DNA from 3 places in the Streptomyces sp. NPDC028298 genome. Region 3 is predicted to be linked to each of the others. Evidence: riboswitches for the same ligand, from Rfam matches in the RefSeq annotation. Region 3 holds a riboswitch; each other region holds the start of a gene.

What was found. A riboswitch is a leader RNA that binds a small molecule or an ion and turns the genes downstream of it on or off. The one in region 3 is predicted to bind S-adenosylmethionine.
Region 1: it holds a riboswitch for S-adenosylmethionine, as region 3 does, so the genes downstream of both, ACZ4TO_RS37845 (putative leader peptide) here and thrC (threonine synthase) in region 3, are expected to answer to the same signal.
Region 2: it holds a riboswitch for S-adenosylmethionine, as region 3 does, so the genes downstream of both, ACZ4TO_RS10655 (aminotransferase class V-fold PLP-dependent enzyme) here and thrC (threonine synthase) in region 3, are expected to answer to the same signal.

What each region holds. Positions count from the first base shown of each region.
Region 1 is NZ_JBVHTL010000012.1:56,843-66,456, reverse strand. It holds gene ACZ4TO_RS37860 (sulfite oxidase) at 1-811, opposite strand, end outside; gene ACZ4TO_RS37855 (LLM class F420-dependent oxidoreductase) at 1,282-2,205, shown strand; gene ACZ4TO_RS37850 (DUF1684 domain-containing protein) at 2,424-3,248, shown strand; SAM riboswitch class IV at 3,343-3,456, shown strand; gene ACZ4TO_RS37845 (putative leader peptide) at 3,491-3,607, shown strand; gene ACZ4TO_RS37840 (ABC transporter substrate-binding protein) at 4,063-5,616, shown strand; gene ACZ4TO_RS37835 (ABC transporter permease) at 5,620-6,579, shown strand; gene ACZ4TO_RS37830 (ABC transporter permease) at 6,576-7,499, shown strand; gene ACZ4TO_RS37825 (dipeptide ABC transporter ATP-binding protein) at 7,496-9,274, shown strand; gene ACZ4TO_RS37820 (LLM class flavin-dependent oxidoreductase) at 9,289-9,614, shown strand, end outside.
Region 2 is NZ_JBVHTL010000002.1:466,701-476,314, forward strand. It holds gene ACZ4TO_RS10630 (C40 family peptidase) at 1-606, opposite strand, end outside; gene ACZ4TO_RS10635 (NYN domain-containing protein) at 1,017-2,366, opposite strand; gene ACZ4TO_RS10640 (hypothetical protein) at 2,403-2,642, opposite strand; gene ACZ4TO_RS10645 (rhomboid family intramembrane serine protease) at 2,795-3,553, shown strand; gene ACZ4TO_RS10650 (Lrp/AsnC family transcriptional regulator) at 3,596-3,877, shown strand; gene ACZ4TO_RS10655 (aminotransferase class V-fold PLP-dependent enzyme) at 3,917-5,278, opposite strand; SAM riboswitch class IV at 5,466-5,582, opposite strand; gene trpD (anthranilate phosphoribosyltransferase) at 5,667-6,731, opposite strand; gene qcrB (cytochrome bc1 complex cytochrome b subunit) at 6,911-8,551, opposite strand; gene qcrA (cytochrome bc1 complex Rieske iron-sulfur subunit) at 8,548-9,614, opposite strand, start outside.
Region 3 is NZ_JBVHTL010000006.1:158,557-168,170, reverse strand. It holds gene ACZ4TO_RS26385 (hypothetical protein) at 1-245, shown strand, start outside; gene ACZ4TO_RS26380 (hypothetical protein) at 282-488, opposite strand; gene ACZ4TO_RS26375 (helix-turn-helix domain-containing protein) at 611-1,453, shown strand; gene ACZ4TO_RS26370 (DUF397 domain-containing protein) at 1,434-1,631, shown strand; gene ACZ4TO_RS26365 (NADH:flavin oxidoreductase) at 1,699-2,820, opposite strand; gene groL (chaperonin GroEL) at 3,107-4,729, opposite strand; gene ACZ4TO_RS26355 (cold-shock protein) at 5,092-5,295, opposite strand; gene ACZ4TO_RS26350 (MoaD/ThiS family protein) at 5,737-6,012, opposite strand; gene thrC (threonine synthase) at 6,009-7,307, opposite strand; SAM riboswitch class I at 7,325-7,481, opposite strand; gene ACZ4TO_RS26340 (glucosyl-3-phosphoglycerate synthase) at 7,687-8,631, shown strand; gene ACZ4TO_RS26335 (alpha,alpha-trehalose-phosphate synthase (UDP-forming)) at 8,710-9,614, shown strand, end outside.

The DNA of each region.
Region 1 (9,614 bases), on a different contig from region 3:
TCGAGGCGATCCCCACCCAGGAGGGCACCAGCACCCGTACCGGATGGCCGTGGTCGTACGGCAGGCGCTCACCGTTCATCTCGTACGCGAGCAGGACGTCGTCCAGGGCCTTGGCGAGCGGCAGCGGACGGCGTACGCGTCCCAGGCTCTCCCCGCCGCTGACGTACTCGGCGTCCAGACCGCGCGGCTGGACGTCCACGGCCCGCGAGGACAGACCTGCCCTGCGCAGCACGTCCGCGAGCCGCACCCCGCGCCAGCGCGCGACGCCGACGGCTCCCAGGGTCCAGGCGGTGCCGGTGACCGTGTCGCCCTGTTGGGTCGTGTAGTAGGAGCGGCCGTTCCCGGCGCATTCGACGAACGCGGTGCGGGTGACGGCGGGCAGCGCGCGCAGGTCGTCGTACCCGAACTCCACCGGCCGGTCCTCGCCGGGGTTCCCGCGTAATCCGCTCCCCCACAGCCGCAGGCGCCAGTCGTCGGCGTTCAGGACGGGGGTCGCGGTGTGGTTGCGTACGAAGAACCGTTCGTTGGGCGTGTGGTGGCCGGTGCCGCTCAGTGCCTCCCAGCGGGTTTCGGCGTTGGTGCCGCGCTGGATGAACCACTCGGCGGGCAGCGGCTTGACGATGGGACTGTCGATGGCGTGGGCGGGCCGTACGCCGCCGAGCGCGGTTCCGGCGGCGGTCGCGGCGAGCAGGGTGAGCAGCCGACGGCGGGTGACCCCGTCGGCCCTGGCCTCACCCGCGAGCCACTGGCGCAGTCTGCGGCGGTCGTATTCGGTTTCGTGGCGTCGGCCCGCGGACGTGGGTGAAGGCATGGCGGCTCCTCGTCATGCCGGCGCGAGAGGGGCGGGAGGGGCGGGAGGGGCGGGAGATACGAGAGGCTCGGCGCGAGTCAGTGTCGTTCTGCGGGAGCGATGGACCGCGTTGCTCTCAACCGGCTTGTGCGGAGCAGGAGTTCACTGACGCGCAGAGGCGCCGGAAGGCACGTGATCAGCCGGTCGTCCGACACAGCGCGGCGGCCACGCGGACGAGGTCCACGGCGCGGCGGCGGGTCAGAGGCTCCGGTGTCGGCATGGCGGGATGTAAGCACGTGGGGCGGGAGGCGTCAACGGAGCACGCGTGTCGGCGAATCCGGCCTCCTGGCCTGTTGGCCGACGTGGACGTGGGGAGAGATCGTCCCTCGAACGCGAGGGCCGGACCGGTCGCCGCCGTGCGTCACAAGACTGACATGCAGCCGTCACACTCGAACGGAATGCGCGCTCACCGGGCGCCCGTTCCACCTGACATGACTGTTGGAGTAGCACTCAACGCATCCGACGCGGAGAACCAGGTCGACGCCAGTGTGCGTCTGGCCGAGGAAGCGGCGGCGGCCGGTCTGCGGTCGGTCTGGTTCGGCCAGACCTTCGGCGCGGACTCACCCCAACTCGCCGCGCTCGTCGGGCGGGCGGTCCCGGAACTCCACGTGGGCACGTCCGCGATCCCCGTCTTCGGCCGCCATCCGCTGATCGTCTCCAGTCAGGCGCAGACCGCCCAGGCCGCGACCCACGGCCGCTACCACCTCGGCCTGGCCCTGGGCACGAAGCTGATCACGGAGACCGGCTTCGGCCTGCCCTTCGAGCGTCCCATCGCCAGGCTGCGCGAATTCCTCACCGTGCTGCGCCAGTTGACCGAGACCGGCACGGCCGACTTCCGCGGTGAGCTGCTCTCCGCCACGACTCCCCTGTCCGCTCGCGTACCGGGCGCCGAGTCGGGCGTTCCGCTGCTGGTCGCCGCCATGGGCCCGCAGGCGCTCCGGGTCAGCGGTGAGCTTGCGGACGGGATCCTGCCCTACCTCGCAGGACCTCGCGCCCTCGCGGAGCACATCGTGCCCGCGCTCACCGCCGCGGCCGAGGCCGCCGGACGGCCCGCGCCCAGGATCGTGGCGCTGGTGCCCGGCGTGGTCACGGACGACGTGGACGCGGTACGGGCCAAGGCCACCGAGACGCTCTCGTTCTACGAACAGATCCCGTCCTACGCCCGGGTCATCGAACTGTCCGGCGGTCGCCGAGCCGCGGACCTGGCCGTGATCGGCGACGAGAAGACGGTCGAGGCCGAGGTACGGCGTTACCGCGACGCGGGCGCCACCGAGGTCGTGTTCTCGGGCACCGAGATCGCGGGAGCGGCGGACCGGCGCCGAACTTGGGCGCTCCTCGGCGAACTCGCGGCCTGAGCCCAGCGCCTCACCGACCCACCGGTCCACGGACCTCCGACTCCACCGACCCGCCTTTGGCCGACCCTCAACGGCCGACCTACCGACCCGCCGACCCGCTTACCGAAGCGACGATTCCCCGACTCACCTCCTCACCGACAGCGACCGCGACCGCGACAAAGAACCCCGCACCCCCGCAAGAGGGCGACCCTCACGCGGCTTGTAGCGAAGGAGAATTCATGACCAGCGAGGCGACCACCACAGACCTGCACGCCTTCACCGAGCAGTGGCTGGACTGGTACCGCGGACAGGAGGCCCGGCTCGCCGCCCCCCACGGCTTCCTGGCGATCACCGGCCTCCACTGGCTCGACGACCGCCCGCAGCGCTTCCCCGACGCGCCCGGCGCATGGCACACCGGCCCCGACGGGGTCGTCGTCACCCTCGACGACGGTGAGGAACTCGTCGTCGACGGGACACCGGTACGCGGTGAGCACCACTTCGGCGTGCTGCCCGAACGCGGTGGTGTCGAGGCGGTCTGGAAGGACGCCGTCATCGAGGTCGCCAAGCGGGGCGGCCACGACATCGTGCGCCCCCGGCACCCGGACGCCCCGCTGCTCAAGTCCTTCACCGGAACGCCCGCCTACGCCCCCGACCCGCGCTGGGCCGTGACGGGCCGTTACGTCCCCTTCGACGAGCCGCGTCCCACCACCGTGGGCGCCGCGGTCGAGGGCTTGGAGCACGTGTATGACGCCCCGGGCAGGATCGAGTTCGAGTTGGACGGACGTCCTCTGTCGCTGACGGTGTTCCCCGGTCATGTCCCGGGCGGGCTGTCGGTTCTCTTCACCGACGCGACCTCCGGGGTCACGACCTACGCCGCCAACCGGAGCCTGTCCGTCGAGGCACCCGACTCCGAGGGGACGGTCGTCCTCGACTTCAACCGCGCCACGAACCTGCCGTGCGCCTACACCGACCTGGCCACCTGCCCTCTGCCCCCGGCGGAGAACCGGCTGCCGGTGTCCATCGAGGCGGGTCAGAAGATCCCGCGCGAACGCGGCGGTGCCTGAACCTGGCTCGCTCCACCGGACTCGGGCGGTTCGCTCCGCCGGAGTCCGGTGCCGCCATTGACGTAGAAGAGAACCGCTCCGTACGATCACGAACGGCATTGAGTGTCAGCGTCAAGCCCTGGCTCGCTGACCGGCAACCCTCCCGCGCGGTGGGGTGCTCCAGGTGAAAGCCCGGCGGGATCAGCGACGATCACCGCAAGCGCGTGGCCCCACGACCGGGGCCGGACCTGTGGAGGAACCTTATGCGGCACGGTGGTGGCTCCGACGCCTCCTTCGCCGTCGCCGTGGTGTTCTCCCGGCTGGCGCGCCGACGTCACATCGACCTGAAGCGCTCGACGAGCTGCTTCTGTCAGGCCTGACGGCCCCTTCCGCAGCCGGGCGCCGACGCCTCCCTTCGGCGGTGCACCTCGGTGAGGCCCACCCGCGTCGACGTCGATGAGATGCGCGGGCTGTCGACGCCCATGAGGCCTGCCGACAGCCGGCATCCGTGACCAGCCGTCACGGCACGCGTCCGCACCCGGCGCCCCCTTCCCCCGATCTCTCTGATCTCTCCAATCCGCTTCCGCTTTCCGCTTTCCGCTTTCCGCTTTCCGCTTTCCGCCCGGCCCCTGTCCGCAGGTCATCGCCCGTCACCGGCATCGAGCCGACGGGCCCGCGTTCCCGTGCGCGGTCGTGCCTCGTACGACGCCCGTGCCCGGCGACACCAAGAGGAGACTCCTCCGTGAGAGCACGTCCGGAATTCACATCTCCCCGATCTCCCCGGTCCACCCGTTCTCCCCGATGGGCAAGGCTCACCGCCCTTCTCAGCACCAGCGTGCTGCTGGCCGCCTGCGGCGCCGGCACCGACGGCTCCGGAACCGGGAGCGGCAAGCCGCGTTCCGGCGGGACGCTGACCTTCGCCGTGGGTTCCGACGCCGGTTGCGTGGATCCCCAGCAGGTCGGCAGCAACGACACGATCTACTCGGTGCGCCAGATCGTCGACTCCCTGACGGACCAGGACCCCAAGACCGGCAAGATCGTGCCGTGGCTGGCGAAGAGCTGGGACATCAGCACCGACGCGACCGCCTTCACCTTCCACCTGCGCTCGGGTGTCACCTTCAGCGACGGGTCCCCGCTGACCGCCCAGGTGGTCAAGGACAACTTCGACGCGGTGCCGAGACTCGGCGTCCTGGGAACCCTCGCCGAGGGGTACCTGAGCGGCGCGAAGAGCACCACGGTGGTGGACCCGCTCACGGTCAAGGTGACCTTCCAGCAGCCCAACGCCCAGTTCCTGCAGGCGACTTCGACCCACTCGCTGGGTATCGAGTCGTCCGCGAGCGTGAAGCGGTCACCTCAGCAGAAGTGCAGTGACGGGGTCGTCGGTTCCGGGCCCTTCGTGCTGAAGCGCTATGTGCAGAACCAGTCGGTCACGCTGGCCAAACGCCCCGGCTACGCCTGGGGTTCCTCCCGGTGGGGCAAGAAGGGCGAGGCCTACCTGGACAAGCTGGTGTTCAAGGTCGTGCCGGAGGCGGGCGTACGGGCCGGCAGTCTGCGCTCCGGACAGGTGGACGCGATCGGCAGCGTGGGCAGGGCCGACGAAGCGGCACTCAAGGGCGGTCAGGTCGCCTTCCAGCGGCGGGCCAATCCCGGGATCACCTTCGGACTCGGCTTCAACAACGCCCAGCCGGCCCTGAAGGACGCCAGGGTCCGCCGGGCCATCCTGGCCGCCATCGACCGGAAGCAGATCGCCGACACCGTCTTCCCCACCGGTACCCGGCCGGCCACCAGTGTCCTCGCGCACACCACACCGGACTACACCAGCCTCGCCTCCGACCTGACCCTCGACACGGCCAAGGCGAAGTCCCTGCTGGACGAGGCCGGTTGGAAGGCGGGCGCCGACGGCACCCGCGTCAAGGACGGCAAGAAGCTGAGCCTGACCATCGACTGGGTTCCCAACGCGGCGACGAACCAGCCCGCGTTGGAGCTGGTGCAACAGCAACTGAAGTCCGTCGGCGTTCAGGTGACCCTCAAGCAGCTCCAGCTCCCCCAGCTCACGCCGATCCAGCAGGCGGGCTCGTACGAAGCGATCTGGGGCAACATCACCCGCGCCGACCCCGACATCCTGCGCAGTTCCTTCTCCACGAAGCTGGCCAACTTCTACCGTGTGCCGGCGAGCGGTCTGGACACGACACTCTCCGCCCAGGCCGCCACCACCGACCCGACCGAGCGCGGTCGACTGGTGGCCCAGGCACAGCGGTCGATCGTACGGGACGCCTACAACGTGCCGGTGGTGGAGCTGCAGACGCAGCTCGGCGTGTCCACGAAGGTGCACGGTCTCGCCTTCGACGCCTCCAGCCGGATCCAGTTGCACGACACCTGGATCGGCTGACCCGTGCGCGGCTATGTGATCAAGCGGCTAGCCCAGGCGGCCGGCGTGCTGTGGGCGGCGTACACCGTGTCGTTCCTGGTCCTCGACTTCCTCCCGGGCGACCCGGTCACGGCGATGGCCGGTGCCGGTATGGAGTCGGGGCAGGTCGATCCCCGGCAGATCGCGGCTCTGCGGCACGAGTACGGCTTCGACAAGCCGGTGCTCGTGCAGTACGTCGAGTACCTCGGCCGGGCGGTGCAGGGGGACTTCGGCGACTCGGTGGCCACCGGCCGTCCCGTCGCCTCGACGCTGGCCGACGCTCTGCCCCAGACCCTCCAACTCACATCGACGGCCCTGCTGTTGGCGGTGGTGCTCGGCGGCGGCCTCGCTGTGGCGGCGACGTACACCACGCGGCGGTGGCTGCGGCAGCTCCTGCTGTCGCTGCCGCCGCTGGGGGTGTCCGTCCCGACGTTCTGGGTGGGGTTGCTGCTGGTCGAGGCGTTCTCCTTCCGGCTCCGCTGGTTCCCCGCGTTCGGCAACGACGGGCTGCGCGGGCTGGTGCTGCCCGCGCTGACACTCGCGATACCGACCGGCGCCCAGATCGCCCAGGTGCTGGCGAAGAGCCTGCTCACCGCGCTCGACCAGGCGTACGTGGAGACGGCCCGCGCGAAGGGCGCGGGCCGGTGGCGGGTCCATCTGCGACACGCGCTGCGCAACGCGTCCCTGCCGGCCCTGACGGTCGTCGGCCTGCTGGTGGGACAACTGATCGCCGGTTCGGTCGTCGTCGAGACGGTGTTCTCGCGTGACGGCCTGGGGCGCGTGACCGCGGCGGCCGTCACGGCCCAGGACATCCCGGTGGTCCAGGGGGTGGTGGCGTTCGGCGCGCTGATCTTCGTGACGACGAATCTGGTCGTCGACCTGGTGTATCCGCTGCTGGACCCGCGGATCGTGGTGGCCTCGGGCGGAAGGGCGGGCGTCGCATGAGTCAGAGCCTTGTCGACGACCCGGCCGAGGCCGCGCTCGGCCTCGCCCGGCCTCTCGCCACGGAGCCCGAACCCGTACCGGGAGGTCGTACCGGCGTCGGGCGGGTGCTGCGGTTCCTGGCCCGTCGGCCCGGGCTGCTGGTGTCGGTCGTCGTGCTCGTCCTGGTGGTGCTGGCCTCCTTCCAGCCCCGGCTGTTCACTTCGCGGGACCCGCTGAAGGGGGTGCCGACGGAGAACTTCCGCGGACCGAGCGGCGCGCACTGGTTCGGCACGGACGAGCTGGGCCGCGATGTCTTCGCCCGGGTGGTCCATGGAGCGCAGTTGTCCCTGAAGGCCACCCTGATCGCGGTGCTGGTGGCGTTCGTGGTGGGTGGCCTGCTCGGTCTGGTCGCGGGGTTCGTGGGCCGCTGGGTGGACGACGCCCTGATGCGCTTCGTCGACGTCCTGCTGTCCATCCCCGCGCTGTTCCTGTCGCTGGCGCTGGTGACGGCGCTGGGATACGGGACGGTGAAGGTGGCCGTCGCGGTGGGCATCGCCAGCGTCGCCTCCTTCGCCCGGGTCACGCGCGCCGAGGTGCTGCGGGTGCGCCAGGCCGTGTTCGTGGAGGCGTCGCGCTCCTGCGGGGCCCGCTGGTACTCGGTGCTGGGCCGGCATGTGCTGCCCAACGCCGCCGGCCCGGTGATCGTCCTGGCCACCCTCGACTTCGGCGCCTCCATCCTGGCCGTCTCGGCGCTGAGCTTCCTCGGCTACGGCGCTCCCCCGCCGGCCCCGGAATGGGGCACGTTGATCTCCGAGGGCCGCAACTACTTGGCCAACGCCTGGTGGCTGACCGCGCTGCCCGGTCTGGCGATCGCCGCGACCGTCCTGGCGACCAACCGCGTCGCGAGGGCGCTGGACGGCGAATGGACCCGGCAGCGATGACCGACGCACAAGAGAACGGCGAAGACGTGACCACATCCGTGCCGAAGAGCCGCCCTCTGCTGGAGATCCGGGGCCTGTCCGTCTCGTACCGCACCCGCGGCGGCACCGTGGCTGCGGTCCGGGGCGTGGACCTCGACGTCCGGCCGGGCGAGGTGACCGCGGTGGTCGGTGAGTCCGGCTCCGGCAAGAGCACGACCGCGCACGCGATCACGCGGCTGCTGCCGGAGAACGCGGCCATCGACAGCGGCACGGTCCGCTTCGGCCGGCACGACCTGGCCACGCTGTCGGAAGGCGAACTGCGTACCGTACGCGGGGCACGGATCGGGCTCGTCCCCCAGGACCCGACCGTGTCGCTCAATCCGGTGAAGCGGATCGGTGAGCAGGTCGCCGAGGTGCTGCGCATCCATGGTCTGGCGACCCGCCGGTCGGCCGCCGCCGAGGCCATCGCCGTGCTGGACCGCGCGGGGCTGCCCGACGCCCCCGTACGGGCCCGGCAGTATCCGCACGAACTCTCCGGCGGTATGCGGCAACGCGCCCTGATCGCCGTCGCGATCGCCGCCCGGCCCGAGCTGATCATCGCCGACGAGCCGACCAGCGCGCTCGACGTCACCGTGCAGAAGGTCATCCTCGACCATCTCCAGCATCTGGCCGAGGAGTCGGGCACCGCGGTCCTGCTGGTGACCCACGACCTCGGGGTCGCCGCCGACCGGTCGCAGCGGCTGGTGGTCATGTCACAAGGGCGTGTGGTGGAGGCGGGGCCCACCCGTGACGTCCTCGCCGACCCTCAGGACGCGTACACGCGGCGTCTGCTGGCGAGCGCGCCGAGCATGACCACCGCGCGGCGCCGCCCACCCGTAGCCGCGCACGCATCCGTACCCGCGCGCGCATCCGGACCCGCGCACGCACCCGTACCCGCCCCCGTACTCACGCACGTGCCCGCGCCTGCGCCCGCGGCGGAGACATCACCCCTGCTGGAGGCGCGCAACCTGGTCAAGGAGTTCCGGCTCCCCCGCACCGCCGAAGGGCCTCGCACCCTGCGCGCGGTCGACGACGTCAGCTTCACCCTGCGCCGCGGACAGACCCTGGCCCTGGTGGGCGAGTCGGGCTCGGGCAAGTCCACCACCGCCCGGCTGGTGCTCCGGCTCGCCGACGCCACCTCCGGGCAGATCCTGCTCGACGGCACCGACGTCACCACCGCCCGAGGTGCCCGTGCCCGGGAGCTGCGCCGACGCGCCCAGTTCGTCTACCAGAACCCGTACGCCTCCCTCGATCCGCGCTTCTCCGTGGGTGAGGTGATCACCGAACCGCTGCGTGCCTTCAAGGTCGGCGACCGTGCCGCCCGGCTCGCCCGCGCCCGCGAGCTTCTCGACCGCGTGGCGCTGCCCTCGGCCACGCTGGCGCGCCGCCCGGCGGAGCTGTCCGGCGGCCAGCGTCAGCGCGTCGCGATCGCCCGGGCGCTCGCCCTCTCCCCGGACCTGGTGGTGTGCGACGAGCCGGTGTCGGCGCTCGACGTGTCGGTCCAGGCCCAAGTGCTGGAGCTGTTGGCCGAGTTGCAGGCCGGCACAGGGGTGGCCTACCTCTTCATCTCCCATGACCTGGCCGTCGTACGGCAGATCGCGGACCAGGTCGCGGTCATGCGGGCGGGCCGCGTCGTGGAGACGGGCCCTCCGGAGGACCTCTTCACCCGGCCCCGTCACGCGTACACCCGCGAGCTGCTCGCGGCGATCCCCGGCGGGCGGGTGGCCTCCCCCGCCTCCGAGACCATCACCAACTGAAGGGCCGGCGTCCCATGAGCACTCCCACCATCACCTCCCTGGCCTTTCTCACCCCGGGCAACTTCGCCGACGACGACCCGTACACCGGTCTGGAGGAGACGCTCCAACTCTTCGAGTACGGCGAGCGGTTGGACTTCGACGGCGCCTGGATCCGGCAGCGGCACCTCGAACACGGGGTCGCCTCCGCGGCCGTGTTCCTCGCCGCGGCCGGCCAGCGCACCGAGCGGATCGAACTCGGCACCGCCGTCATCCCGATCGGCTACGAGAGTCCCTTCCGCCTCGCCGAGGACCTGGCGCTGGCCGACGTACTGTCCCGGGGCCGGCTCCAGATCGGCTTCAG
Region 2 (9,614 bases), on a different contig from region 3:
CTTCTCCTGGGCGGTCAGCGTGTTGAGGAGCTTCTGCGCGGAGCCCAGCTTGCTCTGGACTTCCTTCTTCTTCTTGGCGAGCTCGGCCCGGGTGTCGGCGAGGTCCTTGAGCTTCGCGGAGGCCTCGGCACGCTGCTGGGCGAGCGAACGCTGCTTCTCCTGGACCTTCTTGAGCGACTCGACCTGCTGGGCGCTCAACTGGTCCATGGCCGAGGCCTTGTCCAGGAAGTCGTCCGGGTCGGAGGAGAGGAAGAGGGCCACGGAGGGGTCGATGCCGCCGGTGCGGTACTGGGCGCTGGCCATCGAACCGAGACCGTCACGCAGCTCGTTGAGCTCTTCCTGGCCACGGGCGACGTTGTCCTGGAGAGCGCTGATCTGCTTCTGCAGCTTCTGCTGCTTCTCCTTGGCGCCGTCGAGCTTCTCCGTGGCCTGCTCGGCCTCTTCGTAGAGCTTGTCGACCTTGGTCTTGACCTCGTCCTTGTTGGGCTTCTCGGACGGCGCCGCGTTGGCGGCGTTGGCGCTGAGGACAACAGCGGCAGCGGCGGCGGTGGTGAGCACGGTCACACGGGTGCGGCTCGGCTGCTTGGGTCGACGGTGGGACGCCACGAAGGCGAGCTCCTTCTTCCTCCAGCCGCCTGCCGAATACGCCGACGGGCGGTGCCCCTCCACCGTCACTCCCCATGAGTGATCACCCTAGTTGGAGGTTCGAGGCACGACCCTAGTGACCTACTTGTGATCAGTTCAAATCCAAACCTGAAAATTCTTTGTCACGGAGAGCATTCTTTGCCATCAACTCACCTGCAGTGATGTCCGCTTGACACTACGTCGTGTGAATGTCCGACGAATTCGGGCATCAGCCCTAGACGTTACGCATGGGACGTAGGGGACTCGCGCGACTTAGGGAACCGATCGCCGACCGCGCCGAACCGGACAGCATCCACCCCGAATTCGCCCCCAAAGCAGAGCGAAAGGGGCGAAAGAAGGAAAGAACGCTCAGGCGCGCGAGAAGCGCAGGGTCAGCCGCGCGAGAAGCGCTTGAGGAGTACCGCGGACGCCACCGGCCGGGCGCCCGCCTTGGCGATCCCGTCGGCCACCTCACGGTCGGTCGAGACGACGATGACCGGGCGGCCGGGCGGCTCGGCCCGCACGAGCTGACGGATCAGCTCGTCCGCCGTGACGCCGGGCTTGGAGAAGAGCACCCGCACCCCGCGTGGGGGCGCGAGCAGCACCGGCGCGGCTAGTTCGGCCCCGTCGAAGACACAGGTGACCTCGGCGCCGGTCTGCGCGGCGAGCTGCGAGAGCTGCCCGAGCAGCCGCAGCCGCTGCTTCTCCAGCGGCATCTGGGGATAACCGGTCTTGGTGACGTTGTAGCCGTCGACGACGAGGTGCGCCTGGGGCAGCGCGAGCAACTGGTCCAGGATCGCGGGGTCGTTCTCGGACAGCGCGCGGGCGGCGATGTCCTTCGGGGTCATCCGCCCCGGCTCGACCGCCTCGACCGTCTCCGCGGGCCGCACGGACACGGGAGGCAGCGCCAGTTCCCGGCGCAGCCCCTGGGCCGCCTCCAGGACCGTGTCGAGCAGCAGCCGCACCCGCATGTCCTCGACGCTGCGCCCCTCGCGGGCCGCCTTGCGGGTGGCCTCCAGGGCCGCCTCGGCCTCGGAGAGCCGTGCCTTGAGGCGCCGCGTCTCGCTCTCGGCCGCGGACACCTGCGCCTGGCTCTCCGCCTTCGCGCCGTCCGTCTCCGCCTGCAGCTTGCGCAGGGCCGCCTCACCGCGCTTGACGTCACTGAGGGCCCCGCGCAGCTTGCGGTGAAGCGATTCCGCTTCCTTGCGGGCCGACTCCAGTTCCGTACGCAGCCGTTCGGTCTCGGAGCGGGTCTGCCCGCGGGCCTCCGCGAGTTCCGCGCGCAGCCGGTCCAGTTCGGCGCGGCTCTCCTCGCCGGCGCGCTCGGCGTCGGCGCGCAGGGCCTCCTCGCCCGCGGCGGTCACGAGCTTCACCCAGCCGGTCGGGCGCACGACGTAGGCCGCGGCCGCCACGTCCAGCGGATCCGCGGCCGGGGGCGGCGCGCCCGAGTCGAGCGCGCCGACGAGCTCGGACTGGGTCTCTCTGAGCTTCTCGGCGATGCGCTGTCTGAACAGCGGGTCGGTCTCCAGCGCCGCCGCCATCGCGTTGCCGGCGAACTTGACGCGACGATTGGGTGCGAACCGGGCGTACTGTCTCAACTGCACGGGCAGTTCGGACACCGTCAGCCCGCCGAAGCCGTCGGAGACGATCTGCACGACCCGTCGGCGCACGCCGTCGGGCAGCGGACGGTCGAGCACCTCGGCGGTGCCGTCGTCCGGCTCCCCGCCTGTGGTCTCCACCATCCGATTCACCCCAATATCCGTGCGGGGCCCGCTCCGTCAGGAGCCGGCGCCCGGCCTGTCCACGAGTTCGACCTGATCCACCGCGTTGCACCAACGGCACCGCACCGACTCGATGGTCTCACTGACCACCTCGCGCTCCTCGACCTTCGGCTCACCGGCGAGGTCCAGGTGCACATACTCGACGACCTTCGACGAGCGGGTCACGTCGAAACGCGTGAGGTTGCCGCAGAGGGTGCAGCGCCAGCGGGTCTTGGCATCGGGCAGGGGAACCGTCATAGGGCAGTCGCTTTCCTTCTAGTGTCCGTCCGGCGCCGGTTTCCCGGGGCTTTGGCTCGTAACCCTACGGCCTGGCGGGTACTCGACGCTCGGGTGTCCACGGCGGCGAGGCGGTCTGTGTGCATCGGCGTGGTTACGTCATGCTCTGCACCATGATCGGCAATTGGAGTGCGACGGTCGGCAGGGCGCTGCGGGGCCGGTCCGCGCCGGTGACGTACGGACTGATCGTCCTGTGCTGTCTGATCTTCGTGATCGGCCCCGCCTCGGGTCTCGATCCCGCGTACGGCACGGGGGACGAGCTGCTGGTCGCGCAACGGGCGTACTTCCGCCGCTGGGGCGTGGTGCCGGCCGCCCTGTTCGACGGGGCCCCGGGCGAGGCGCTCACCCCCGCGACCGCCCTGTTCGTCCACGGAAGCTGGCTCCATCTCCTGGGCAACATGCTCTTCTTCTACGTGTTCGGGCTGATGACCGAGGAGCGCATGGGCCATCTGGAGTTCGCCCTGTTCTACCTGGGCTGCGGATACCTGGCCCTGCTCGGGTACGCCGCCGCCAACGCGACCTCGCAGCAGTCCCTGGTCGGGGCCTCCGGGGCGATCTCCGCGGTGCTCGGCGCGTTCCTCTACCTGTTCCCCAAGGCCCGGGTGACCAGTCTCTTCCCGTTCCTGTTCTTCCTGCCGCTGCGGTTCCCGGCCTGGGTGGTGCTGCCGTTCTGGTTCAGCCTCCAGTGGCTGGCGGCCGGGCGCAGCGGTTCGGGTGGTCCCGGGGTGGCCTACCTGGCCCACCTCGTGGGCTTCTCCCTGGGTTTCGTCTACGCCTGGGCGCGCTTCCGGCGGCGCCCGGCCGTCGTGCCCGCCCGGGGGGTCCTGCCGGGGCCCCCGGTGGAGCGGCCGGGTCCGGTGGACCGCGAGTAGGGTGAGATCCCCAGCAGCGGCCCCCTAGGGAGAGAACCAGCCGTGATCACCGCGATCGTCCTCATCAAGACCAGCGTGGACCGCATCCCCGAGATCGCCGAGTCGATCGCGTCGCTGGAGAGCGTCAGCGAGGTCTTCTCGGTCACCGGCACCTACGACCTGATCGCCATGGTCCGGGTCCATGCCCACGACGACCTGGCGGACGTCATCCCCGGCCGGATCAGCAAGATCCCGGGCGTCGAGGCGACGGACACGCACGTGGCGTTCCGTACGTACTCCCAGCACGACCTGGAGGCGGCGTTCGCGATCGGTCTCGACTCCTGACCGACGCGGCGCCGCCTCCGGGCGGATCCGGTGCGGGGGTCAGACCGCCGGGACGCAGCGGCCGTCCTCGGTGCGGTACCGCCAGCGCGCTCCGTCCCTGACGAGCTCGCGCACCGCGCGGACGAACCGCTCGACGTGCTCGTCGGGGGTGCCGGCCCCGAAGCTGACGCGGATGGCGTTGAGGGACTTCTCGCCGGGGGCCGCCTCGGGGGCTCCGCACTCCCCCGCGGTCTCCGGGTCGCTGCCGAGCAGGGTGCGCACGAGCGGGTGGGCGCAGAACAGTCCGTCGCGGACCCCGATGCCGTACTCGGCGGAGAGCGCGGCGGCGAAGTGCGAGCTGTTCCAGCCCTCGACGACGAAGGAGATGACGCCGACCCGCGGGGCGTCGTCACCGAAGAGGGAGAGCACGCGGACCTCGGGGACCTCGGCGAGGCCCTCGCGGACGGTGCGGATCAGGTGCCGCTCGCGGGCGAGCAGGTTGTCGAAGCCCTCGTCGGTGAGCGCCTTGCAGGCCGAGGCGATCGAGTAGGCGCCGATGACGTTCGGCGAGCCGGCCTCGTGGCGGGCGGCGCTGTCGTGCCACTCGACGTCCACGCCGCCGTCCGCGCGCCGGGTGACCTTGCGGCTGGCGCCGCCGCCCGCGAGGTAGGGGTCGGCCTCGGTCAGCCAGTCGGAGCGGCCCGCGAGGACGCCGGAGCCGAAGGGCGCGTACAGCTTGTGCCCGGAGAAGGCGACCCAGTCGACGTCGAGGTCCTGGACGGACACCGGGTGGTGCGGGGCGAGCTGGGCGGCGTCGAGGACGATGCGGGCGCCGTGGGCGTGCGCGGCGGCGGCCAGTTCCCGCACCGGCCACAGCTCGCCGGTGACGTTCGAGGCGCCGGTGACGCAGACGAGGGCCGGTCCGTAGGGGTCCCGGGCGGCGAGGGCGCGCTCCAGGGTGTCGACGGCCTCGGCGGGGGTGCGCGGGGCGTTCAGGTAGGTCACGCGGGCGTCGCGCCAGGGCAGCAGGGAGGCGTGGTGCTCGGTCTCGAAGACGAAGACCTGGCAGCCGGCCGGGAGGGCCGCGGCGAGCAGGTTGAGCGAGTCGGTGGTGGAGCGGGTGAAGACGACCTGGTCGCCGTCGCGGCAGTCGAGGAACTCCGCGACGGTCCTGCGGGCGTTCTCGAAGAGGTCGGTGGAGAGCTGCGAGAGGTAGCCGGCGCCCCGGTGGACGCTGCCGTAGTACGGCGCGTACGCGGCGACGTCGTCCCACACGCGCTGGAGGGCGGGCGCGCTGGCGGCGTAGTCGAGAGCCGCGTAGGTCACCTCGCCGCCGGTGACGAGGGGGACGGTGACATCCCGGCCCAGAACGGGCAGGGGGGCACAAACAGTCTGGTCGGCGGCAAGGGTGGAAGCAGACATGGCGAGCTCCTGTGAGAGGCAGGCGGAATCACCGCGCGAGCCGGCCGCCTCAGGGCGGCGCTCGGCGCGGGAGAAAGGTGAAAAGGGTGTGCGGAGGCGGGGCTCGGCGCCCTAACGCATTCGCTTGCTCACAGAAGGCTCCCTCGAACGACCAGGACCCCTGGTGGTCCGCCCGGAGAGCGGGAGGGGTCCGCGCTTGCCGTAGGCCTCGCTGCCTACGACCTGGTCTTCACCCGGGGCACCCCGCCACGGACGGAGGGTTGCCGGACAGCCGGCCGGGGCCTGATGGCTGTCACTCATGACCTGGTACAGCATCTTGCCAGAGGATCTTCCCCGCGCAAGACGCAGTCCACGATCCGGACTGCGTCCCGCGCGGGATCCCGGGTGTTCAGGCGTTGCTGGCGGCCACCCAGCGCTCCAGGGTGCGCTTGGCGGCGCCGGAGTCGATGGCCTCGGCCGCCCTGTCCATCTGGACGCGGAGCTGCCCGGCCAGCGGCCCGTCGGCCGGCGTCAGGGCCACCAGGGCCGCCGCCGAGTTCAGCAGGACCGCGTCCCGTACGGGCCCCTTCTCGCCGTCCAGGAGACGCCGGGCGACCTCCGCGTTGTACGAGGCGTCGGCGCCCCGCAGGGCCTCCACCGGGACGATGTCGAGCCCGACGTCGCGGGGGTCGAAGCGCTCCTCGGTGACCTTGCCGTCGCGGACGACCCAGACGTGCGAGCCCCCGGTGGTGGTCAGCTCGTCGAGGCCGTCGTCGCCGCGGAAGACGAGCGAGGAGTTGCCGCGCTCGGCGAACACGCCCGCCACGATGGGCGCCATCCGGGGATCGGCGACACCGACCGCCTGGGCCTTCACCCGGGCCGGGTTGGTCAGCGGTCCGAGCACGTTGAAGGTGGTCCGGATGCCCAACTGGCCGCGGGCCGCCGCCACATGACGCAGCGCCGGGTGGAACTTGACCGCGAAGCAGAAGGTGATCCCGGCCTCCTCGGCCACCTCGGCGACCCGCTTCACCGGCAGTTGGAGATTGACGCCGAGCTTCTCCAGGACGTCCGAGGAGCCGGACGCGGAGGACGCGGCCCGGTTGCCGTGCTTGACGACCTTGGCGCCGGTGCCGGCCACCACGATCGAGGACATCGTCGAGATGTTGACGGTCTTCGCGCCGTCGCCTCCCGTGCCGACGATGTCGACGGTGCGGCCGGGCACCTCGATCACATTGGCGTGCTCGTACATCGCCCGGACGAGTCCGGCGATCTCCTGGACGGTCTCGCCCTTGGCGCGCAGGGCCACCACGAACCCGGCGATCTGCGCGTCGGTCGCCTCGCCGCGCATGATGCGGTCCATCGCCCAGGCGGTGTCGTCCGCGCTCTGGTCGCGGCCTTCGAGCAGTCCGTTCAGTACCGCGGGCCAGGAACGGCCCGCCGCGGTGTCGCCTCCAGCGGGGTTCACAGCGCTCATGGTCGCTCCTGGGTTCGTGGGTCACGCGGTCGCGGGTGACACGGGTGACACGGTTCGTGGGTGACGCGGGGTGGATCGCCCCGCACCACCGGGTGAGACCACCCTATCCAGCCCGGAGGACGGCAAAGAGCCCCGTCCGTGTCATGGACGGGGCTCCAGCCGTGGCGAACTGCCGGGGATCAGTGGTGGCCGTGGCCGCTCGCGATCTCCTTGTACTCCTCGACGGTGGGCTTGGGGATCTGGCCTTCCTCCCCGTAGAAGCCCTGGCTCATCTTGGCGCGCAGCTTCTGCGTGCCCGAGACCTTGCGCTCGACACCGTTCTCGTCGACCGTCGGGCCGATCTCGGCCGGCTTGTACTGCTCGTGCGCGGTGAGCGTGTGCAGCGCGTCCTGGCTGAGCGGCTCGTGGACCTCGATGAACTCACCGTGCGGCAGGCGCTTGATGATGCCCGACTCGCGGCCGTGCAGCACCTTGTCCCGGTCCCGGCGCTGGAGGCCGAGGCAGACACGCTTGGTGGCGATGAAGGTCAGCACCGGCACGACGAAGAACGCGATCCGGACGAACCAGGTGATCGAGTTGATCGACAGGTGGAAGTGCGTGGCCCACAGGTCGTTGCCGCCACCGATGAGCAGGACGAAGTACCAGCTGATCCAGGCGGCGCCGAACGCGGTCCGGGTCGGGACGTTGCGCGGACGGTCCAGGATGTGGTGCTCGCGCTTGTCGCCGGTGACCCAGCCCTCGATGAACGGGTAGACCGCGATCGCGACCAGGACCAGCGGGAAGATGACCAGCGGGATGAACACACCCAGGACGAGCGTGTGACCCCAGAGGTTGATCTCCCAGCCAGGCATGACGCGGATCAGGCCCTCGGAGAAGCCCATGTACCAGTCGGGCTGGGCGCCGGTGGACACCTGGTCCGGACGGTACGGGCCCAGGGCCCAGATCGGGTTGATCGAGGCGATCGCCGCGATGGCCGCGATGACACCGAAGACCAGGAAGAAGAAGCCTCCGGCCTTGGCCATGTAGACGGGCAGCAGCGGCATGCCGACGACGTTGTTGTTCGTCTTGCCGGGACCCGCGAACTGCGTGTGCTTGTGGTAGAAGACCAGGATCAGGTGGCCGACGACCAGGCCGAGCATGATGCCCGGCAGCAGCAGCACGTGCACCGCGTAGAAGCGGGCCACGAAGTCGCCGCCCGGGAACTCTCCGCCGAACAGGAAGAACGACAGGTACGTGCCGACGATCGGCACGGACAGGATCGCGCCCTCCATGAAGCGGACACCGGTGCCGGAGAGCAGGTCGTCCGGCAGCGAGTAACCGGTGAAGCCGGTGAACATGCCGAGGACGAACAGCAGGAATCCGAAGACCCAGTTGATCTCACGGGGCTTGCGGAACGCACCCGTGAAGAACACGCGCATCATGTGCACGAACATGCCGGCGAGGAAGATCAGCGCGGCCCAGTGGTGGATCTGACGGATCAGCAGACCACCGCGCACATCGAAGGAGATGTGCATGGTCGAGTTGAACGCCTCGGACATCAACTGGCCCTGCAGCGGGACGTAGCTGCCGTGGTACTCCACCTCGTTCATCGACGGGTGGAAGAACAGGGTCAGGTACACACCCGTGAGGATGATGATGATGAAGCTGTAGAGGCAGACCTCACCCAACATGAACGACCAGTGGTCGGGGAAGATCTTGCGCATGTTGGACTTGGCCAGGGAGTAGATCCCGAGACGGCCGTCGGCCCAGTCGGCGACCCGCTCACCGGCGGGTGCCTTCTCGCGCGAGGAGCGCGAGTCGGGGGTGGTGGTAGTGCTCATCCGCGCTCCCAGAATGCAGGACCGACGGGCTCCTTGAAGTCGCTGAGCGCTTCGAGGTAGCCCTCAGCGTTCACGCCGATCTGCAGCTGAGGCAGGGCGTGACCGGCCGGGCCGAAGATGACCCGAGCACCGTCGGAGAGGTCGAAGGTGGACTGGTGGCACGGGCACAGCGCGTGGTGCGTCTGCTGCTCGTACAGGGAGATCGGGCAGCCGACGTGGGTGCAGATCTTCGAGTACGCCACGATGCCCTGGTAGGACCACTCGAGTTCCTGCTTGTCCTTGATGTCCTCCGGCTGGAGCCGGATGATCATCAGGGCCGCCTTGGCGATCTCCTTCTGGAAGTCCTCGTCGTGCTCCTCCAGGCCCTCGGGCTTGGCGAAGGTGAGCGAACCGACGGCCAGGTCCGAGGGACGCAGCGGCTCGTTGGTGTTCATGTTGACGAGGAGCTTGCCCTTGGACCACAGCGTGTGGCGCAGCTTCGTGCCGGGCAGCGGACCGAGGTCGCGCAGCAGCATGACGCCGGAGAGCGGGAACAGGGCCAGCGCGCCGAACATCGTGTTGCGGATCAGCTTGCGGCGGCCGAGAGCGGACTCCCGGGCGCCGTCCTTGAAGTCGGCCAGGACCTTGGCCTTGACCGCGGGCTCCGCCTCGATCGGGTGACGCTCGTCGGCGATCTCCACGTCGGACATCAGGGTGCGGGCCCAGTGGACCGCGCCCGCGCCGATCGAGAACAGCGCCACGCCGAGGCACATGCCCAGCGCGAAGTTCAGCGCGCTGATGTGCCCGAGCGGGAACACGAAGATCGACTTGTCGTTCGGGATCGCCACGTAGGAGGCGATGAAGCCGACCGTGGCCACCATCGACAGCACGAACAGCAGGGCGACCAGACGCTCGGACCGCTTGGCGGCCCGCTCGTCGATGTCCTGGATGCGGTGCTCGTGGGGCGGGAGCCCCGGGTCCGCGAACGGGTTCTGCTCGTCCGCGACGGCTACCGGACCGTGACCGTGACCTGCGTGGTCGTCGGAGGCCCGCTCGGCGGGCACGTTCTCTTCTGGAATGTCTT
Region 3 (9,614 bases):
TGCGCGGCGACCGCCCCCAGCCCCAGCAGCGCTGGCTCCCGGAGGTCTGGAACGGCCAGACGTGGCTCCTGTGCGGCACCCCCCGCCGCGACCGCCAGGAGGCCGAGCGCTTCCTCGCCGCCGAACGCCGGGCCCCCCGCCCCGGCATGGCCTACCGCCTCGTCCACGAGTTCACCGACTACGAAGTGCTGCGTATCTGGGGCACCCCGGTCAAGGTCGACATCGAGCCCATGGGGAATCTCTAGGCAGGCCGGGGCCCGAAAGCGGGCCCCCTCCCCGGGTCAGGGCAGCCGCCCCTCCGCGTTGAGCCGCCGCACCCGGGCCCGCAGCACCTCGCCCGGCGGAGCCTCCCCGAGGGACTCGGGCGGACAGTCCCACTCGATCCCCCCGCCTGGCGGCCGCAGTTGTACGAGACCGCCCTCGCGCCCCATCACCTGGCCGAGCCGTCCGTCCCGCACGTCGATCGCGTACTCCTCGCCGGACGTCATCTCCATACCCACCGATCCCTCCACGCTGAGTGTTCCCTTTCACCACCCAGCGTGACCGGCGTGCCCGTAACCTGGCCAGAGTCGGCGCTCCAACAACCCCACCTGTTGGACGGGAAGTCGCCATGCCCCACCCCAAGGACCTCGACCCCTCCTCCTCCCCGCGCGCCATGATCGGCGCGGAGTTGCGGCACGCCCGCGAGAACGCCGGCCTCAGCCAGTCCGAACTGGGCGAACCGCTCTTCGTCAGCGGTTCCTTCATCGGCCAACTGGAGTCGGGCACCCGCCGCCTCCAGCTCGAATACGCCGTCCGGATAGACGAGATCCTGGGAACCAGGGGCTTCTTCGAGCGCAATTGCAGGGCGCTGGCGAGGTCGAAGTACCCGGATCACTTCGTGGAAGCCGCGGAGGCGGAAGCCTTGGCGGCGGCGATCAGGGAGTATGCGACGCTGCTGATCCCGGGGTTGTTGCAGACCCGGGGGTACGCGGAGGAGATCTTCCGCGCCTACAAGCCGACGGCGCAGGGCGACGAGATCGAGGCTCTGGTGACGGCCCGACTCGAACGCGCTCGCCTCATCGACCATCCAACAACGCCGTTGTTGTGGGTGGTTCTGGACGAAGCCGTACTCCGGCGCCGGGTCGGCGGTCGCGGGGTGATGTCAGCGGCCCTCCTGCGCATCACGGCCCTGGCTCGCCAACACCGGATCATTGCCCAGGTACTGCCGTTCAGTTCCGGAGCCCATGCGTCGATGACCGGCCCTTTGAAGCTGATGGAGTTCGAGGACGCGCCCCCGCTGTCGTTCGTCGAGGGGCCGGACATGGGGAAGCTGATGGACGATCCAGCAACAGTCGCCCGCCACAACCTCACCTTCAACCTCCTCCAGGCCGCGGCCCTTTCACCACCGGACTCGCTGGCCCTGATCGAGTCCGTGGCGCAGGATTACGAGCATGGAGACCAACACCCGTGAGAGCGACCTGACCACCGCCACCTGGCACAAGTCCAGCTACAGCGGGGGCGAGGGCGGGAACTGCCTGGAGGTCGCCGACAGCCGAGGCAACGTCATCCCCGTGCGGGACTCCAAGAACCCCGGCCCGGTGGTCGCCTTCGGCGCCGCAGCCTGGGGTGCCTTCGTCGCGCACCTCTGAAAAAAGGGACGGCACCCGCGTACAGCGGGCGCCGTCCCTCCCCCGTTCCCCCGTTTCCGGGAAGCTGTCAGCTCAGCGAGCCCAGCGCCGCCGCGTCGTACGGCGCGAGCTCGTCGAAGCGGCCGGCCAGGACCTTCGCCGCCCACTCCGGGTCCTGGAGCAGCGCGCGGCCGATGGCGACGAGGTCGAACTCGTCGCGCTCCATGCGGTCGAGGAGGTCGTCGATGCCCTTGACCGGCGAGCCCTCGCCCACGAAGGCCTTGATGAAGTCGCCGTCCAGGCCCACCGAGCCGACGGTGATGGTGGGCTTGCCCGTCAGCTTCTTCGTCCAGCCGGCGAGGTTGAGGTCGGAACCGTCGAACTCGGGCACCCAGTAGCGGCGGGTGGAGGCGTGGAAGGAGTCCACTCCGGCCGCGGCGAGCGGGGCGAGGATCGCCTCCAGCTCCTCCGGGGTCTCCGCGAGGCGGGCGTCGTACGCCTGCTGCTTCCACTGCGAGTAGCGGAAGATGACGGGGAACTCGGGCGAGACGGCCGCGCGCACCGCGGCGACGATCTCCGCCGAGAACTTCGTACGGGCCACCGGGTCGCCGCCGTACGCGTCCTCGCGGCGGTTGGTGCCAGCCCAGTGGAACTGGTCGAGCAGGTAGCCGTGGGCGCCGTGCAGTTCGACCCCGTCGAAGCCGATGCGCTCGGCGTCGGCGGCGGCCTTGGCGAACGCCTCGATGACGTCGTCCAGGTCCTGCTGGGTCATGCTCTTGCCGGTGACCTGCGCGCCCTCCTTGTAGAGGCCGGAGGGGCCGACGGGCGGGGCGTCCGCGAAGGGCGGCTCGCCCGCCTTGCGGACCATGCCGATGTGCCAGAGCTGCGGGACGATCGTGCCGCCCGCCGCGTGCACGGCGTCGGCGACCTTCGTCCATCCGGCGAGCTGGTCCTCGCCGTGGAAGCGCGGCACCGCGTCGCTCTGTCCGGCCGACTCGTGGCCGACGTAGGTGCCCTCGGTGACGATCAGGCCGACGCCCGCGGCGGCACGGCGGGAGTAGTAGCCGACCACGTCCTCTCCCGGTACGCCGCCCGGCGAGAACATCCGGGTCATCGGGGCCATGGCGATCCGGTTCGGGACGCTCAGGCCGTTGATGGAGACGGGGCGGGACAGGATCTCGGCGGCGCGGGACGCGGCGTCAGCGGTCACGTGGGGGCTCCTCGGAGAGGTGGTCGGTATGACGTCGAGCGGTCTGCGAAACAGGAGATTCCGTGCGGTATGTGCACATGCATCAACTGCTCTTCAGCGTCAACCTCCGCACCGGGCGAGGCATTCCGCCGCCCCGGGACTCGTCCCTGTGATCCGGGCCACGTACCGGGGCGGCCCGCCCGAGGAGACGTCCGGCGGCGGGCCGGGAAACGCCCGAGGGCGGCACCCTCCCTCTCGGGAAGGCGCCGCCCTCGGAACGTCAGGACGGTTGATCGACCGGGGTCGATCAGAAGTCCATGTCACCGCCCGGCATGCCGCCGCCGGCCGGGGCCGCGGCCTTCTCCGGCTTGTCGGCGATGACGGCCTCGGTGGTCAGGAACAGCGCGGCGATGGAGGCGGCGTTCTGCAGAGCGGAACGCGTCACCTTCGCCGGGTCGATGATGCCTTCGGCGATCATGTCGACGTACTCACCGGTCGCGGCGTTCAGGCCGTGGCCGACGGGAAGGTTGCGCACCTTCTCGACGATGACACCACCCTCGAGACCACCGTTGACGGCGATCTGCTTGAGCGGGGCCTCCAGGGCCAGACGCACGGCGTTGGCGCCGGTCGCCTCGTCACCCGAGAGCTCGAGCTTCTCGAAGACCGAGGAAGCCTGGAGCAGGGCCACGCCACCACCGGCGACGATGCCCTCCTCGACGGCCGCCTTCGCGTTGCGAACGGCGTCCTCGATGCGGTGCTTGCGCTCCTTGAGCTCGACCTCGGTGGCGGCACCGGCCTTGATGACGGCCACGCCGCCGGCCAGCTTCGCCAGACGCTCCTGGAGCTTCTCGCGGTCGTAGTCCGAGTCCGAGTTCTCGATCTCGGCACGGATCTGGTTCACACGGCCGGCGACCTGGTCGGCGGAGCCGGAGCCGTCGACGATCGTGGTCTCGTCCTTGGTAATGACGACCTTGCGGGCGCGGCCCAGCAGGTCCAGACCCGCGTTCTCCAGCTTGAGGCCGACCTCCTCGGAGATGACCTCGCCGCCCGTGAGGATGGCGATGTCGCCGAGCATGGCCTTGCGGCGGTCACCGAAGCCCGGGGCCTTGACGGCGACGGACTTGAAGGTGCCACGGATCTTGTTCACGACCAGGGTCGACAGGGCCTCGCCCTCGACGTCCTCGGCGATGATCAGCAGCGGCTTGCCCGACTGCATGACCTTCTCCAGGAGCGGGAGCAGGTCCTTCACGTTCGCGATCTTGGAGTTCGCGATCAGGATGTACGGGTCGTCGAGGACGGCCTCCATACGCTCCATGTCGGTGGCGAAGTACGCCGAGATGTAGCCCTTGTCGAAGCGCATACCCTCGGTGAGCTCCAGCTCCAGACCGAAGGTCTGGGACTCCTCGACGGTGATGACGCCTTCCTTGCCGACCTTGTCCATCGCCTCGGCGATGAGCTCGCCGATCTGGGTGTCGGCGGCGGAGATGGAGGCCGTGGAAGCGATCTGCTCCTTGGTCTCGACATCCTTGGCCTGCTCGAGCAGGGCACCGGAGACGGCCTCGACGGCCTTCTCGATACCGCGCTTGAGGGCCATCGGGTTGGCGCCGGCGGCGACGTTGCGCAGGCCCTCGCGGACGAGCGCCTGGGCGAGGACGGTCGCGGTGGTCGTACCGTCACCGGCGACGTCGTCCGTCTTCTTGGCGACTTCCTTGACCAGCTCGGCGCCGATCTTCTCGTACGGGTCCTCGAGCTCGATCTCCTTGGCGATGGAAACACCATCGTTGGTGATCGTGGGCGCGCCCCACTTCTTCTCGAGGACGACGTTACGGCCCTTGGGGCCGAGGGTGACCTTGACGGCGTCGGCGAGCTGGTTCATCCCGCGCTCGAGACCGCGCCGTGCCTCCTCGTCGAACGCGATGATCTTGGCCATGTGAAGTGGTCCTCCCGGACGGGGTGGATTGCTCCGGATCGCGCCCGCGCCCGCGACGGACGGCCCCCGAGCCCTGTGGTTCCTTGCCCCACAGGCCCGCGAGCCTCGCCGGCCCGATCCAAGTTCTGTCACTCTCACTCGGAGAGTGCTAACGCCAATGATTAGCACTCGACCCCGTCGAGTGCAAGGTGCGCTCGCGAAGCGAGCTCGTCGAGGGGTGGCGGTCGGGCGACGGGCGGGAGCAAGGTGCGCTCGCGAAGCGAGCCCCCTGGAAGCCCCCCGGAGACGCACGAGGGGCCCGCATCCCTGGTGGGATGCGGGCCCCTCGTGCGTGAGTTGAGTCGGTGGTCGTTCGCGCCCGATCAGACGGCGAGTTTGACCATGTCCGCCTGCGGACCCTTCTGGCCCTGCGAGATCTCGAACTCCACTCGCTGACCCTCTTCAAGGGTGCGGTAGCCGTCCATCTGAATCGCGCTGTAGTGCACGAAGACGTCCGCACCACCGTCGACCGCGATGAAGCCGTACCCCTTCTCCGCGTTGAACCACTTGACGGTGCCCTGAGCCATGCCTAACTCCCCTATTACTGGCCCTTGCACAGATCCACACTTCGCGGATCCGGGTCAGACCTCACCCCCCAACGGTTGGGGGTGTGCGCCGGAACGCGTCGACCGCGGCTGAATGTATCTGTCCAACTGCCCTCTGCAACAGGTCAATCGGACGAGAATTCTGGGCATGGCCGATCAATGATATGTGGAGAATGCGCAAGGATTCAGGGCAAGTCGGGCCCCGCAAATGCCATAAAATGCCCAAAAAGGTGAGTCACTTTGGCTACTTCTTGTCGCCCGAAGAACGGTCACTCATATGCGTCCGGCATGAAACCAACATCCAAATCGGAGCGACTTCCCCAACTCTAGCGCGTTCAACCCAACAGAATTGCCCCCTCCGTTTGTCTCACGGAGGGGGCAATTATGTGAACGCACTGTGTTCGGCATTACCGAGGGTAACGATCAGCCTCCGGCGACGGCCGGAATGATCGAAACGCCGACACCGTCCGGAGTCGCCGTCTCCAGTCCCTGCTCGAAGCGCACGTCGTCGTCGTTGACGTACACGTTCACGAAGCGACGCAGCTTGCCCTGGTCGTCCAGGACGCGCGCGGCGATGCCCGTGTGGTTCTTCTCCAGGTCGCTGATGACCTCGGCGAGGGTCGCGCCCTCGGCCGTCACCTCGGCGGCACCACCGGTGTAGGTGCGCAGGATGGTGGGGATGCGGACGTTGACGCTCATGATGCGAGGCCAGCCTCTCGGAAGGAGTCGAGGTTCGGGCGGATGGTCGCGGTCAGCCCGGTGTCGGAGGCCACCGCGTCCAGGGTCTTGAGGCCGTCGCCGGTGTTCAGCACGACCGTGGTGAGGGCCGGGTCGAGGAGACCGTTCTCGATGAGCTTGCGGGTGACACCGACGGTCACACCGCCGGCCGTCTCCGCGAAGATGCCCTCGGTGCGCGCGAGCAGCTTGATCGCGTCGACGATCTGCTCGTCGTTCACGTCCTCCACCGCGCCGCCGGTGCGCCGGGCGATGTCGAGCACGTACGGGCCGTCCGCCGGGTTGCCGATGGCGAGCGACTTGGCGATGGTGTCCGGCTTCTGCGGCCGTACGACGTCGTGACCGGCCTTGTAGGCCACGGACACCGGGGAGCAGCCCTCGGCCTGGGCGCCGAAGATCTTGTACGGCTTGTCCTCGACGAGTCCGAGCTTGATCAGCTCCTGGAGCCCCTTGTCGATCTTCGTGAGCTGGGAGCCGGAGGCGATGGGCACGACGAGCTGGTCGGGGAGCTTCCAGCCGAGCTGCTCGCAGATCTCGTACGCCAGGGTCTTGGAGCCCTCGGCGTAGTAGGGCCGCAGGTTGACGTTGACGAAGCCCCAGCCCTCGCCGGCCGGGTCGCCGATCAGCTCGGAGCAGAAACGGTTCACGTCGTCGTAGTTGCCCTGGATGCCGACGAGCTCGCCGCCGTAGACCGCGGCCATGACGACCTTGCCCTGCTCCAGGTCGTGCGGGATGAACACGCAGGAACGGAAGCCGGCGCGGGCCGCCGCGGCGCCCACCGCCCCGGCGAGGTTGCCGGTGGAGGAGCAGGAGAGGGTGGTGAAGCCGAAGACGCGGGCCGCTTCGATGGCCTGGGCGACGACGCGGTCCTTGAAGGAGTGCGTCGGGTTGCCGGAGTCGTCCTTGACGAAGAGCTTCCCGGCGTCGACGCCGAGCTCGCGGGCCAGGTTGTCGGCCTGGACGAGCTTGGTCCAGCCGGGGTTGATGTTCGGCTTGTCCGCCACGTCCGCGGGGACGGGCAGGAGCGGCGCGTAGCGCCAGATGTTCGTGGGTCCCGCTTCGATGCGCTTGCGGAGCTCTTCGGTGTCGTAGGCCGAGAAGTCGTAGGCGATCTCCAGCGGGCCGAAACACTCCTCGCAGGCGAAGACCGGGCCGAGCGGGACGCGGTGTCCGCACTCGCGGCAGGAAAGCGCCGCGGCCGGGCCGAGGTCTACCGCGTCGGCGGAGTTCGTGGTGCTTGCAACTGTCTGCGCAGCCATGGAGGCGAGGCCCTTTCTCCTCATCTTCCTCACGGCGCACTTCGCCGTGAGACGGATTTGGCACCTTCCCTAGCCGGGAGCCTCGCGACGCGATCGACATCGATCGGTACGAGACCGGCTGGAGGGTTGCCGGGGCTTCATCGGGCCGTATCCCTCTGCCCCTCTGGATGAGCGGTATTTGATTGTTGAACTGTTGAACACGATACGCGCCGACGATCCAGGACATGCGATGGTCATGCGCGTTGTTCAAGACTGTAACCGAAGGCCAGGACAGTTGAGATAGTCGTCCGAACCGCGAGACGACGGCAATCGATCTGCCGCTGGCCGCAGCGGGCACGCCGATGAGAGCGTGTGATCAGACAGTGAGGAGCCGCAGACGGTGCTGAGTAAAGTCGAAAGCTGGCTGAGCACACGCTCCTGGTCCGCGACCGACCGCCCGCTCCACAGGATCATGGCAGCCAAGCGTGTCACCGGATCGACGGTGAGTGTCGTGCTGCCCGCACTCAACGAGGAGGAGACGGTCGGCGAGATCGTCGCGATCATCCGCCACGATCTGATGCAGCAGGTGCCCCTCGTCGACGAGATCGTCGTCGTCGACTCCGGTTCGAGCGACCGCACCGCCGCGGTCGCCGCCGCCGCGGGCGCGCGCGTCGTGCACCGCGACGACATCCTCCCGCGGATCCCGGCCGTGCCCGGCAAGGGCGAGGTGCTGTGGCGGTCGCTGCTCGTGACGAGCGGGGACATCGTCTGCTTCGTCGACGCGGACCTCAAGGAGTTCTCGTCCGACTTCGTCTCCGGGATCGTGGGCCCGCTGCTCACCGAACCCGGCGTCGACCTGGTCAAGGCCATGTACGACCGCCCGATGGCCGGCGGCGGCGGGCAGGGCGGCCGGGTCACCGAGCTGATGGCCCGCCCGCTCCTGAACATGCACTGGCCGCAGCTCGCGGGCTTCGTCCAGCCGCTCGGCGGCGAGTACGCGGCCCGCCGCTCGCTGCTCGAACAGCTCCCCTTCCCCGTCGGCTACGGCGTCGAGCTGGGCATGCTCGTCGACGCCCTGCACCTGGTGGGCCTGGACGCCCTCGCCCAGGTCGACGTCGGGGTGCGCAAGCACCGCCACCAGGACGGGCAGGCGCTCGGCCGCATGGCCGCCGCGATCTACCGCACCGCGCAGCTCCGGCTGGCGCGCGGACACCTGATCCGTCCCTCCCTCACCCAGTTCGAGCGCGACCGCGACGGTTTCCGGCCGCGCACGTACTCCGTGGACACGGAGGAAAGGCCGCCGATGAGCGAAATCTCCGAGTACCAGACGCGCAGAGCCGCGTAGTCCGGCGCCGACGGCCGCCGATCGCATACGGCCGAAGGGCGCGTTTGAGCGTTTCGAGACGGGGCTAGGTTTCGAGGCATGGCTTCAACGCACGGTGCCCACAGGATTCTGGTCGCCTCCAACCGCGGCCCGGTCACCTACGAGGTACGGGAGGACGACTCGCTGCACGCCAGACGTGGCGGCGGCGGCCTCGTCTCCGGACTCTCGGCGATCGGGCCGGACGCGGGCGCCCTCTGGGTCTGCTCCGCCCTCGGGGTCGGCGACCGGGAGGCCGTGCGGCGCGGGGTCCACGAGGACGGCGTACGGATGCTGGCCATCGACGCCGACACGCACGCCGCCGCCTACAACGGCATCGCCAACTCCGTGCTGTGGTTCGTGCACCACCTGCTCTACCAGACCCCGCTGGAGCCGGTCTTCGACGCGGAGTTCCGGCGCCAGTGGGAGTCGTACCGGGCCTACAACCGCGCCTTCGCCGAGGCGCTGGCCGAGGAGGCGGCCGAGGGCGCGGCCGTGCTGGTCCAGGACTACCACCTCTGCCTGGTGCCCGGGATGCTCCGCGAACTGCGCCCCGACCTGCGCATCGGTCACTTCTCCCACACCCCGTGGGCGCCCGAGGACTACTTCCGGATGCTCCCCGACGACATCCGCGCGGAGCTGATGGCGGGCATGCTCGGCGCGGACCGGGTCGCCTTCCTGACCTGGCGGTGGGCCACCGCGTTCACGCGCTGCGCGGAGGCGACCGAACCCGGCCGCTACCGCGCCGGCTCGCCCTCGGGCGGCACCCCCCGCACGATCGAGCACCTGGACGGCGCCCGGCCGCCGGTGCGCGAGACCCGGGTCGGCGTGCACGGCCTCGGCGCGGACGCCGAGTTCCTGCGCGAGCGTTCGCACCGCGCGGACGTCGGGGAACGGATGGCCGCGCTGCGCGAGGAGATCGGCGCGGACCGCAGGACGATCGTGCGCGTCGACCGGACCGAGCTGTC